DNA from 4 places in the Streptomyces sp. NPDC002680 genome. Region 4 is predicted to be linked to each of the others. Evidence: riboswitches for the same ligand, from Rfam matches in the RefSeq annotation. Region 4 holds a riboswitch; each other region holds the start of a gene.
The links. A riboswitch is a leader RNA that binds a small molecule or an ion and turns the genes downstream of it on or off. The one in region 4 is predicted to bind cyclic di-AMP.

Region 1 (2,953 bases), on a different contig from region 4:
TGCCCGCGTTCCTGATCGTCGCCGGGGTCGTCTACGACGTCGTCACCCCGCGCGACTTCACCGCGGTCCCCTTCTTCACGGCCGCCCCCCTCATCGCGGCCCCGCTCTCCTCGCTGCGCACCACGACCGTCACCGGGGCCGCCGCGCTCCTCGCCGAGTACCTGGTCCACCTCCGCTTCGGGTTCTCCCCGGACGCCGACACGATCACCGAGACGATCACCGTGGCCACGGTCGTCGTCCTGGCCGTCGTCATCAACCGGGTCGTCCGCAGGGGCGACCGCCGCCTCGCCACGGCCCGCGAGATCGCCGAGGCCGCGCAACGCGCCGTACTGCCCGAACCGGACGCGCGCATCGGCGGTTTCGAGATCGCCGCCCGGTACGAGGCCGCCCAGGAGGGTGCCTTCATCGGCGGCGACCTGTACGCCGTGCAGGACACCCCGTACGGAGTGCGGCTAGTCCTCGGGGACGTGCGGGGCAAGGGGATGGGGGCCGTGGCGGCCGTCGCCGTCGTCATCGGGGCGTTCCGGGAGGCCGCCGAGCAGGAGGCGACCCTGGAGGCGGTCGCCCAGCGGCTGGAACGAGCCCTCGCCCGCGAGGCCGCCCGGCGCGGCGGTCTGGAGGCCACCGAGGGCTTCGCCACCGCCGTACTCGCCGAACTCCCGCACGGCGACGGGGTCGTACGCGTCGTCAACCGCGGGCACCCCCCGCCCCTGCTCCTCGACACCGACGGCACCCTGCGCGTCCTCAGCCCGTCCGAAGCCGCGCTGCCGCTCGGCATGGGCGACCTCGGCGGTGCACCCGACCGGGCCGAGACGACACCCTTTCCCGGCGGGGCGATCCTGCTCCTGCACACCGACGGGCTGTCGGAGGCCCGTGACGGGCACGGCGACTTCTTCGCCCCGGCCGACCGGCTCGCGGGCCGCGTCTTCCACGCCCCGGACGCCCTCCTCGCCGCCCTCGCCGACGAGGTGCGCCGGCACGCGGGCGGCGGCACGACGGACGACATGGCGCTGCTCGCCGTACGCCGGCCCATCAGCTCATGAGGTCCTCAAGTTCTCGAGTTCTCATCAGTTGTCACCAAGGGTGAGTGAACGGTCCCGCTCCGCATAACATCTGACACACAGTCAAAACTCAGTAGTCACTTAGGGCACGGTCAACTCGCCCGATTTTCACCGGTGGTGACCCGGAACGTCCTCGGGAAAAGCGTTAACGATCAACAGGAACAGCTTGGAATACAGGGCCCTGGTCTATTAACGTTCGATAACGCAGCGCGGTCGTCCCAGCCGTCACAAGAGTCGGCTCCGTGCGCACGCGCCGAATCCCGCGAGGGAACCGGGGAACCACCAACTTGGGGTGAATCGCTCGTCCGCCGCCGTGGCAACACGGCAGGTATACGCGCGTAGGAGACCTTCCTGCTCCGAACCCGTCAGCTAACCCGGTAGGCGAGAAGGAAGGAAAGGAGCACGCCCACGTGGCGTCAAACCCGGCCGCCCCAGAGGCCCCGTTCGTACCGAGTCAGCGCGGCAGCGAGACCGAGGACGGGAAGATCCCGACCTTCGGCTTCGGCAGCCGTCGCACCGACGAGGGCCCCTGGGAGGAGTGGAATCCCAGCGCGGACACCACTCGTCCGGTTCGCGGCCGGCACCGCGTCGGCAAGCAGCGCGGCGGCGGAGGACTCGCCCGCAGCTCCACCGTTCTCGGCGTCGGTGTCATAGCCGCCGTCGGCGGGGCCGGTATGGCCACCGCGCAGACCGGCAAGCCGCCGGTCTCCATCTCCATCCCCGACCTGCCCTCCGTCGGCTCGCCCTTCGCGGGCGACGACGACTCGGACGCCGAGCCCCAGGGCTCCCCCAACGCGCTCAGCAGCGTCGGGGTCACCTCCGAGGAGACCGAGCAGGGCACCAGCGACGCGGGTGAGGCCCTGCGCGCCCGCATCATCCTCCAGGCCGAGCAGCAGAAGGACCAGGCCGAGGCCAAGGTCCAGCAGGCCGCCCAGGACGCCGCCGCGAAGAAGGCCGCCGCCGAGGCCGCCAAGGTCAAGCGCGAGGCCGCCGCGAAGGCCGCCGCCGCGAAGAAGAAGGCCGCCGAGGAAGCCGCGGCGAAGCTGGAGGCCGCGCGGCTCGCCGAGCTGGCCAAGCAGTACACGCTGCCGACCTCCTCGTACACGATCACCTCGACGTTCGGCCAGGCCGGCTCGCTGTGGTCCTCCGGTTACCACACCGGCCTCGACTTCGCTGCTCCCACCGGTACCCCGCTCAAGGCGGTCCACACCGGCACGATCACCGAGGCGGGCTGGAGCGGCTCGTACGGCTACCGCACGATCCTCACCCTCGATGACGGCACCGAGATCTGGTACGCCCACCAGTCCTCGATCAACGTCAGCGTCGGCCAGAAGGTCAACACGGGAGACGTGATCGGCCGCGTCGGCGCCACCGGCAACGTCACCGGGGCCCACCTCCACATGGAGGTCCACACCAGCAGCTCGGACACCGCGGGGATCGACCCGATGGCGTGGCTGCGGAGCATGGGCCTCAACCCGTAATCCCGTAACACGCGTGTTCCCTGATTCCGGCCGTTCACACAACCTTCGTGAACCGCCGGAATCAGCGCGTCCGGGGCGGGCGTTGACGAGAAGCATGACTGCTACGGCTCTTCGCAAGCTCGGATCATCGGACCTTGAGGTCTTCCCGCTCGCCCTCGGCGGCAACGTCTTCGGCTGGACCGCCGACGAGAAGGCGTCCTTCGAGGTGCTCGACGCCTACGCCGCCGCCGGCGGCAACTTCCTCGACACCGCCGACTCCTACTCGGCGTGGATCGACGGCAACCAGGGCGGCGAGTCCGAGACCATCATCGGCAAGTGGCTGAAGTCGCGCGGCAACCGCGCGGACATCGTCGTCGCGACGAAGGTCAGCCAGCACCCCGACTTCCCCGGCCTCTCGGGCGCCAACATCAA
Region 2 (2,953 bases), on a different contig from region 4:
TATCGCGCGCACCCCGACTGGGTGCAGTTCCAACCGGGACGAAAGCGGACGGAGTTCCGCAATCAGCTCGTACTGAACCTGGCGCGCGAGGATGTCCGGCAGTACCTCTGGGAGCAGCTCGACGGGCTGCTCTCCAGCGCCCCGATCGACTATGTGAAGTGGGACTTCAACCGCTGCTTCACCGACGCCGGCTGGCCCGGCGAGGACTATCCGCAGCGCCTGTGGGTCGACCACGTGCACGGGTTGTACGCCCTGCTGGACCGGCTCCGGGCCACCCACCCGGATGTCGCCTTCGAGTCCTGCTCGGGCGGCGGTGGCCGGATCGACCTCGGGGTCCTCGCCCGTACGGACCAGGTGTGGACCTCCGACAACACGGATCCGCTGGACCGGCTCGCCATCCAGGAGGGCTTCAGCCAGATCCATCCGGCGCGGGTCATGGCCGCCTGGGTCACCGACAGCCCGAACACCCAGCTCAACGGCCGGGTCAGCTCGCTGCGGTTCCGGTTCGTGAGCGCGATGGCCGGGGTGCTCGGCGTCGGCGGCGACCTCACCGAATGGACCGAGGAGGAACTGGCCGAGGCGGGGGAGTGGGTGGGGCTGTACAAGGAGATCCGGCCCGTCGTGCAGCGCGGCGACCTCTACCGGCTGCGACGGCCGACCGGCGGACTGAGCGCGGTGCAGTACGTGCTGGGGGACGAGATCGTCGTCCTCGCCTGGCTCCAGGCGCAGCACCACGGTGAGCCGCTCCCGGCGCTGCGACTGCGCGGACTCGACCCCTCGGCGACGTACGAATGCCGCGAAACGGGCGAAGTCCACCGGGGTGCCGTGCTGTTGCACCACGGGCTGCGGACCGGGCTCAAGGGTGACCTTGATGCGGCAATTTTCCGTCTGCGTCGCATCTGATCCTCCTGCCCGATATGGCGCCTATGGTGCCTTCATTCCAACTCGCCTGGGAATAAAGGTTGCTGTGAATCGGGCGAGTGAGCAGCGTCATATCCGTGACCGTGTGTCGCCGTCATGTTCACGTAATTTCGGCGTGTTTTAAGGGAGTTCGAGGGGCGGAAAGATCCGTAATTCACGGACAGTGACCGGGAATTCTGGGGAGGACCACAGGAAACCCGTACACAGGGAACCCGAGGCTTGTTTCTGTGCGTCTTGGTCGCTTACGTTCGCCACCAATCCGGACGGACGCCCAATCCTGCCGCCGCCCGGAGCCCGCATCGAACACCCGACAACGGCAGGAGCGGGGGACCCACAGGTAGAACGCCTGTTCCGGTCTCTGGAACAGGCTTGGGGTTAAGTCACGTTCAGGCGTGGCCGGACATCTCCAGTCCGCACCCGACAGCTCACCTCGCAGGCGACGGAGAGGAATTCGTCATGCCCGCGAAGGGTAAGCACCGCCGTCCGAAGTCCCAGCGTTTCACTCGTTCGATAGCCGTTGCCGGAACCGGCGGAGCGGCTCTCGCCCTGCCGCTTCTGGGAGCCACCGGGGCCCATGCGGCCACGGCGGAGTCAACCGCCCAGTCCGTTTTCTCGCTTTCGGAATCGGCCAAGTCCGTATCGGCCGAGTCCGTTTCCGCGAAGACGGAAAAGGCCGGAAAGGCCACCGCTTCCACGCCTTCCGCCGCCAAGAAGGCAAGCGTCAGGACCTACTCGGTCCAGGCCGGCGACTACCTCTCGAAGATCGCCCAGGAGCAGAGCGTCAGCGGCGGCTGGCGGAAGCTCTACTCGGACAACCGGACCGCCATCGGCTCCGACCCGAGCCTGATCCACCCCGGTCTGAAGCTGACGATCGGCAAGAAGGCCGCGTCGACCTCTTCGCCCTCTTCTTCTTCCTCCTCCTCGTCTTCGACGAAGTCGAAGTCGTCCTCCTCGAAGTCGACCCAGACGGCGACGTCCAAGCCGGCCGCCGAGAACGCGAAGGCCGACACCTCGACGACGACCGAGGCCGCCGACACCAGTGGCTCCAGCAGCTCCAGCGGCTTCACCCTCCCCGTGGCCGGTGCCACCATCGGCACCGCCTACCACGTGGCGGGCAGCATGTGGTCCAGCGGTTACCACACGGGCGTCGACTTCGTCGTCCCGACCGGCACCTCCCTCAAGGCTGTCGGCGCCGGCACGGTCGTCTCCGCGGGCTGGGGCGGCGCGTACGGCAACCAGGTCGTCATCAAGCTCGCCGACGGCTACTACGCCCAGTACGCCCACCTCTCCCAGCTCTCCGTCTCGGCCGGTCAGACCGTGACCGAGGGTCAGCAGGTCGGCCTCTCCGGTGCCACCGGCAACGTGACCGGACCGCACCTGCACTTCGAGATCCGCACCACCCCGGACTACGGCTCCGACGTGGACCCGGTCGCGTACCTCCGCTCGAAGGGCGTCGCCGTCGGCTGACGCCGACTCCTCACGAGGACAGCCGCCGAAGGCCGGACCCCGATCCCCGGGTCCGGTCTTCGGCGTGTCCGAATGTGTACCTCCATGATCATCGCATTGCAGTCTTGTGGCGCGGGTGCCCGCAGCGTCGACAGGGCGAGAAGGTGGGGGCACAGTGAACTCCGTTGCTGCGCAAGCGCTTTCTGCTCTCTGCGACTGTCTACGGAGGACCTGTGCATTCCAGTCGACGCCGAAGAACCGGCGCCGTCGTCGCCGCGATCCTGACGGCCGGGGCGCTCTCCGCGCCCGCCGGACACGCGGCCGAGTCCCCGCGCCGGGTGGTCGAGAACCTCGACCGAGGCCTGGTCGCGGTGCCGTCCGGCAAGGGCACCTTCCTCAGCTGGCGGCTGCTCGGCACCGAGTACGCACGTCATGGCAACGCGATCGCCTTCAACGTGTACAAGGGCGGACGCCGCCTCAACACCGTGCCGATCGTCAAGTCCACGACGTACCAGGACAACAGTCTGGGCACGGGCGCCTACAGCGTCCGGGCGGTCGTCAACGGGCGTGAGCTGCGGCCGAGTTC
Region 3 (2,953 bases), on a different contig from region 4:
GGAGTTGGGGCAGACTGAGAGGCTGTTGCTGCCGGGATGCCGAACGTCGTCCGGTTCGGGCGGAGACCGATGTGCCGAACGATCCGTATTCTCTGGATCATGGCCGCTCCCACCTCATACACACTTATCGCCACGGACCTGGACGGAACGCTCCTGCGTGCCGACGACACGCTCTCCGACCGGTCGCGGACCGCGCTGGCGCGTGCCACGGCCGCCGGCGCCCGGCATCTGGTGGTGACGGGACGGCCGGCGCCGAGAGTCCGGCCGCTGCTCGACGACCTCGGGGCTGGGGGGCTCGCGGTGTGCGGACAGGGCGCGCAGTTGTACGACGCCGGCGCGGACCGTCTGCTGTGGTCGGTGACCCTGGACCAGGAGCTGGCGGAGACCGCGCTCGGCAAGATCGAGGCCGAGGTCGGGCAGGTGTACGCCGCCGTGGACCAGGACGGTGTCGACGGGCTGACGCTCATCGAACCCGGTTACCTGATGCCGCACCCGACGCTGCCCGCCGTACGGGTGCCGCATCGGGACGACCTGTGGGCCGCGCCCATCAGCAAGGTGCTGCTGCGTCACCCGTCGCTGTCCGACGACGAGTTGGCGTCGGCGGCGCGTGGAGCGGTCGGTTCGCTCGCGACCGTCACCATGTCGGGGCCGGGCACCGTCGAACTCCAGCCATGCGGCATCACCAAGGCGACGGGGCTCGCGCTCGCCGCCGAGTACCTCGGGCTGGCCTCGTCCGCCACCATCGCCTTCGGCGACATGCCCAATGACATCCCCATGTTCGACTGGGCGGCCCATGGGGTGGCCATGGCCAACGCCCATCCCGAACTCAAGGCGGTGGCGGACGAGGTCACCCTCTCGAACGAGGACGACGGGATCGCGGTCGTGCTGGAGCGGCTGTTCGGAGCCGGGGACGGGGACGGGTACGGGACCGGGGTGTGGCGGTGAGGGCGGGTCGGCCGGCCTAGTAGGCCCCGTACACGTTGTCTATCGAGCCGTATCGCGCCGCCGCGTAGTTGCAGGCCGCTGTGATGTTCGCGATCGGGTCGTAGGGGTCGTACGAGGTGCCGGCGACGTGGTAGGCGGCGAAGGTCGGGTCGATGACCTGGAGGAGACCCTTGGAGGGGGTGCCGGCTGCCGCGTTCGAGTCCCAGAGGTTGATGGCGTTCGGGTTGCCCGAGGACTCGCGGATGATGTTGCGGTAGATGCCGTCGTACGTTCCCGGGATTCCGTTCTGCGCCATGATGTCGAGCGATTCGCGGATCCAGCCGTCCAGGTTGTTCGCGTAGTTCGTCGCCGACGACACGGACGCGGCGGACGACGGTGCGGCTGATGCCGTTGTCGCGGTCAGGAAGGGAAAGGCCAGGGCTGCGGCGGCCGTTCCGGTGATGGCGATTGTGCGCGTGAGCGGGCGGCGGGTGGTTCTCGCGCGCTGGTGCTGACCTCGTGCGGGCATGCTGAGTCCTCTCCGACGCCTACGAGGTGAGCTGTCGGGTTCGGGCGGGAGATGCCCGGCCGGGCGCCTGCTCGGCGCGCGACTTCACCCCTAGCCGCTCCGGCGTCGTGCCCGGACCGGCGGCTTACCTGGGTCCCCCGCTCCTGCCTGCGTGAGTCACGTGTGGGTGGGTGGGATGGTGCTCTGCGGGCGGTGGCAGGATTCGGCGATCCGCCCGGCGTGGCGAGAACGTATGCGAGAGCACACGCGTGGAACAAGGGGCGGAAGCATAGGACTTGGTCATTTGGGGCGCACGTTGTGGACAAAACGGGCGGATGCGCGGAGAGGGGTGGTGAGTAACTTGCCTTTTGCGAATGGGGAGTTTGCGGGGGAGGGGGTGGTGGGGGCCGGAATTTGGAGTGACTCGAATCACGGGGTGGGGGTAGTCGTGGTCTGGGTGAGATGAGTGGGGTGAATAGGGGTTTTTAGGGTTTTTATGCTTCTTGTGGGTGTGTCAGTCGGGCGGGCGGAACCTCTCGTGCGATGCGCGTCGTTGTCGTAGCGACGGGTACGGAGGGTGCCGTCAGGGAGGTGGTGGCGTATGCGCGGGTGCGATCACTGGTGTGACGGGTGGGGCGCGGGATGTTTATGAATGTCCATACTTATGGGCTGATCAAAAACATTCCGGTCGTGATCCGATACCGCCTGGCCTGGACGGGCGGGCGCTCGTGGTGATCGAAACGTGACCGGATACGCTGACTTGAGTGATGGCAGCGACCTATCGACACACCGTGTGACCGCCAGTAGACACCAGCAGACAGGAGATCCCTCGTGACCGTCGTCGGGCCGTTCGGGCTGAGCGTGCGGGACCAGGCTCTCGAAGCCGATGTCCAGGCCGGATTGGCGGCTGTCGAGGAAGGGTTGCTCGAAGCCACCAAGAGCGAGGTGCCCTTCATCACGGAGGCCGCGCAGCACCTCGTACGGGCCGGCGGGAAGCGGTTCCGGCCGTTGCTCGTGATGCTCGCCTCGCAGTTCGGGGACCGGCACGCGCCGGGGATCGTGCCGTCGGCGGTGGTGGTGGAGCTGACCCACCTCGCGACGCTGTACCACGACGACGTCATGGACGAGGCCGAGGTGCGGCGCGGGGTGCCCAGCGCCAACACGCGCTGGGGGAACTCCGTCGCGGTCCTGACCGGCGACTTTCTCTTCGCGCGCGCCTCGCACATCCTTGCCGACCTCGGGCCCGAGGCGGTGCGGGTGCAGGCGGAGGCGTTCGAGCGGCTGGTGACCGGGCAGATCCTGGAGACGGCGGGGCCGTCCGACGGGCGGGACCCGGTCGAGCACTATCTGGACGTACTGGGCGGGAAGACCGGGTCGCTGGTGGCCGTGGCCTGCCGGTTCGGGGCGATGATGTCCGGCGCCGACGACAGTGTCGTGGACGTGCTCACCCAGTACGGGGAGCGGCTCGGGGTCGCCTTCCAGCTCGCGGACGACGTGCTGGACATCGCGTCCGACTCCCAC
Region 4 (2,953 bases):
ATCCCGCACGAGACGGCCAACCCGGCCCGCCGCTCCGCCAAGCAGCTCTACAAGGAGCTGTTCCCGGAGACCTCGCGCATGTCCCGTCCGCGCCAGGGCACCGAGGAGACGGTCGCGAAGATCGACTCCGCGGCCGTACGCGCCTTCTACGAGAGGCACGTCCGTCCCGCCACGGCCACCGCCGTGGTCGTCGGCGACCTCACCGGCGTCGACCTGGACGCGCTGCTCGGCGACACCCTGGGGGCCTGGACCGGCTCGACGGCCCAGCCGCGGCCCGTGCCGCCGGTGACCGCCGACGACACCGGCCGGGTCGTGATCGTGGACCGCCCGGGCGCCGTACAGACCCAGCTGCTCATCGGCCGCGTCGGCGCCGACCGGCACGACCGTGTCTGGGCCGCCCAGGTCCTCGGCACGTACTGCCTCGGCGGCACCCTCACCTCCCGCCTGGACCGCGTCCTGCGCGAGGAGAAGGGCTACACCTACGGTGTGCGGGCGTTCGGCCAGGTCCTGCGCTCGGCCCCGGACGGCTCGGGCGCCGCGCTTCTCGCTATCAGCGGCTCCGTCGACACGCCGAACACCGGTCCCGCTCTGGAGGACCTCTGGAAGGTGCTGCGCACGCTCGCGGCCGAGGGGCTCACCGACGCCGAGCGCGATGTCGCGGTGCAGAACCTGGTGGGCGTCGCCCCGCTCAAGTACGAGACGGCGGCGGCCGTGGCGAGCACGCTGGCCGACCAGGTCGAGCAGCACCTGCCCGACGACTACCAGGCCACGCTGTACCGGCAGCTCGCCGCCACCGGCACCGTGGAGGCCACCGCGGCGGCCGTGAACGCCTTCCCGGTGGACCGCCTGGTGACGGTCCTCGTCGGTGACGCGGCGACGATCGAGGAGCCCGTCCGGGCCCTCGGCATCGGCGAAGTGAGCGTCGTCCCCGCCGAGTAACGGCACTCGCGTACACGACAGGGGCCCGGTGACGGAAGCGTCACCGGGCCCCTCTTGTCCATATTGATGGGCAAGTTGCCCGTATTGATGGAGAGGTTGACTGTCTGCCCTGTGGCATGCGCTACAAAACCCGTGATCGGTTTGTTGATTGAAAGTTACGCGGCTTAGCGTCGGTCCGGCTGTCCGTCATGCAGTGCGCCGCAGCCGCGGCACCCGGGCAGTCATCGCCGAGTCCCCACATGGCGCGAGCCAGGGGAGCCGGGGACCCACTTTGTGCAGTCCCTGGGGTGAATCGGACGCCCGCGCGTGCTGCGAGGGGGTCCGTAGGAGACCTTCCTGCTCCGAACCCGTCAGCTAACCCGGTAGGCGAGAAGGAAGGAAAGGACCAGCCACTACATGGCGTTCACCCGCGCCACCGGGAAGCACCGTCGTCCCCGCCGCCCCAGTCTTGTCACCCGTACGACCGTCCGCGCGGCCGGCGTCGCGGCCCTCGCCACCACCGGCGCCGTCGGCAGCCTCGCAGCCCCGGCGCTCGCCGCCGAGTCCGCGGTCGAGCAGACCGGCCTCACCCCGGTGATCTCCATCGGCGAGACGCTCGCCGACAAGATCGACGCGCAGGCCGCCGCCCAGGAGCAGGCCGCCGAGAGGGCCGCCGCCGAGAAGCGGGCCGTCGCGGCCGAGAAACGCGCCCTGGCCGCCGCGAAGAAGGAGGCGGAGGAGCGGGCCGAGGAGGCACGCGAGGCGGAGGCCCGCGCCGCCCGTGCGGCCGAGCGCAAGCGCCTCAACACCTTCGTCGCCCCGATCTCCGGCTCGTACATCTCCACCGGCTACAAGGCGGGCGGCGCCGTCTGGTCCTCCGGCAGCCACACCGGCATCGACTTCCACGCCTCGTCCGGCACCACCGTCCACGCGGTGGGCTCCGGCACGGTCGTCGAGGCCGGCTGGGGCGGCGCCTACGGCAACAACATCGTGATCAAGATGGTTGACGGTACGTACACCCAGTACGGTCATCTGTCGTCCATCAACGTCTCCGTCGGGCAGACCGTCACCCCGGGCCAGCAGATAGGTCTCTCCGGGGCCACCGGCAACGTCACCGGTGCGCACCTCCACTTCGAGGCCCGCACGACCCCGGAGTACGGCTCGGACATGGACCCCGTCGCCTACCTCCGCTCGCACGGTGTGAACGTCTGACAACCACGCGCATCTCTTGTCGTGGCCCCGGCTCCCCGAGCCGGGGCTTTCGGCGTTTCCGGCGGCCCTGTGTCCAAAAAATATCCCCGGATTCCGGCCTGCCGTCGGAAATTCCGGTTCTCTGCAATAGAGTCACTGAACACACGTCAATCGTCGACGTTTCACGGGGATTAAAGCGGAGGTCGGACATGCGTATTCCGGCGCACTCGGTATGCACGGCGATCCGGGACGACATCGTCGCCGGTGTCTACGAGCGCGGCAGCCGGCTCACCGAGGAACTGCTCGCGCGCCGGTACGGCGTCTCGCGCGTCCCCGTCCGCGAGGCCCTGCGCACCCTGGAGGCCGAGGGCTTCGTGGTGACCCGGCGGCACGCGGGCGCGTGCGTGGCGGAACCCACCGAGCAGGAGGCCTCCGACCTGCTGGAGATGCGCATGCTCCTGGAGCCGTTGGGTGCCTCCCGGGCCGCCCAGCGGCGCACCGAGGCCCATCTGAAAGTTCTGCGCGGCCTGGTCAGGCTGGGGCAGGAGCGGGCCAGGAGGGGCAACAGCGAGGATCTGCGCTCCCTGGGCGGCTGGTTCCACGAGACGCTCGCCCAGGCCTCCGGGAGCCACGCCCTGACCTCGACGCTCACCCAGCTCCGGCACAAGATCGCCTGGATGTACGCGGTGGAGGCCCCGGCCAACCCCGTCGAGTCCTGGACCGAGCACGGGGCGATCGTGGACGCCGTGGCGCGCGGCGACAGCGACCGGGCGCGGGCGATCACGGCGCTGCACACGGAGCGGGCGACCGGCGCGCACCGACTGCGTTTTCCGGGCGGCGGAGA

Region 1: it holds a riboswitch for cyclic di-AMP, as region 4 does, so the genes downstream of both, ACFYXF_RS09730 (M23 family metallopeptidase) here and ACFYXF_RS35830 (M23 family metallopeptidase) in region 4, are expected to answer to the same signal.
Region 2: it holds a riboswitch for cyclic di-AMP, as region 4 does, so the genes downstream of both, ACFYXF_RS18905 (peptidoglycan DD-metalloendopeptidase family protein) here and ACFYXF_RS35830 (M23 family metallopeptidase) in region 4, are expected to answer to the same signal.
Region 3: it holds a riboswitch for cyclic di-AMP, as region 4 does, so the genes downstream of both, ACFYXF_RS24825 (transglycosylase SLT domain-containing protein) here and ACFYXF_RS35830 (M23 family metallopeptidase) in region 4, are expected to answer to the same signal.

What each region holds. Positions count from the first base shown of each region.
Region 1 is NZ_JBIAQP010000003.1:23,487-26,439, reverse strand. It holds gene ACFYXF_RS09735 (PP2C family protein-serine/threonine phosphatase) at 1-1,043, shown strand, start outside; cyclic di-AMP (ydaO/yuaA leader) riboswitch at 1,303-1,460, shown strand; gene ACFYXF_RS09730 (M23 family metallopeptidase) at 1,472-2,542, shown strand; gene ACFYXF_RS09725 (aldo/keto reductase) at 2,637-2,953, shown strand, end outside.
Region 2 is NZ_JBIAQP010000006.1:450,424-453,376, reverse strand. It holds gene ACFYXF_RS18910 (alpha-galactosidase) at 1-903, shown strand, start outside; cyclic di-AMP (ydaO/yuaA leader) riboswitch at 1,196-1,373, shown strand; gene ACFYXF_RS18905 (peptidoglycan DD-metalloendopeptidase family protein) at 1,378-2,388, shown strand; gene ACFYXF_RS18900 (hypothetical protein) at 2,601-2,953, shown strand, end outside.
Region 3 is NZ_JBIAQP010000009.1:280,180-283,132, forward strand. It holds gene ACFYXF_RS24820 (HAD family hydrolase) at 100-945, shown strand; gene ACFYXF_RS24825 (transglycosylase SLT domain-containing protein) at 962-1,453, opposite strand; cyclic di-AMP (ydaO/yuaA leader) riboswitch at 1,457-1,622, opposite strand; gene ACFYXF_RS24830 (polyprenyl synthetase family protein) at 2,264-2,953, shown strand, end outside.
Region 4 is NZ_JBIAQP010000016.1:115,829-118,781, forward strand. It holds gene ACFYXF_RS35825 (M16 family metallopeptidase) at 1-939, shown strand, start outside; cyclic di-AMP (ydaO/yuaA leader) riboswitch at 1,155-1,323, shown strand; gene ACFYXF_RS35830 (M23 family metallopeptidase) at 1,336-2,130, shown strand; gene ACFYXF_RS35835 (GntR family transcriptional regulator) at 2,319-2,953, shown strand, end outside.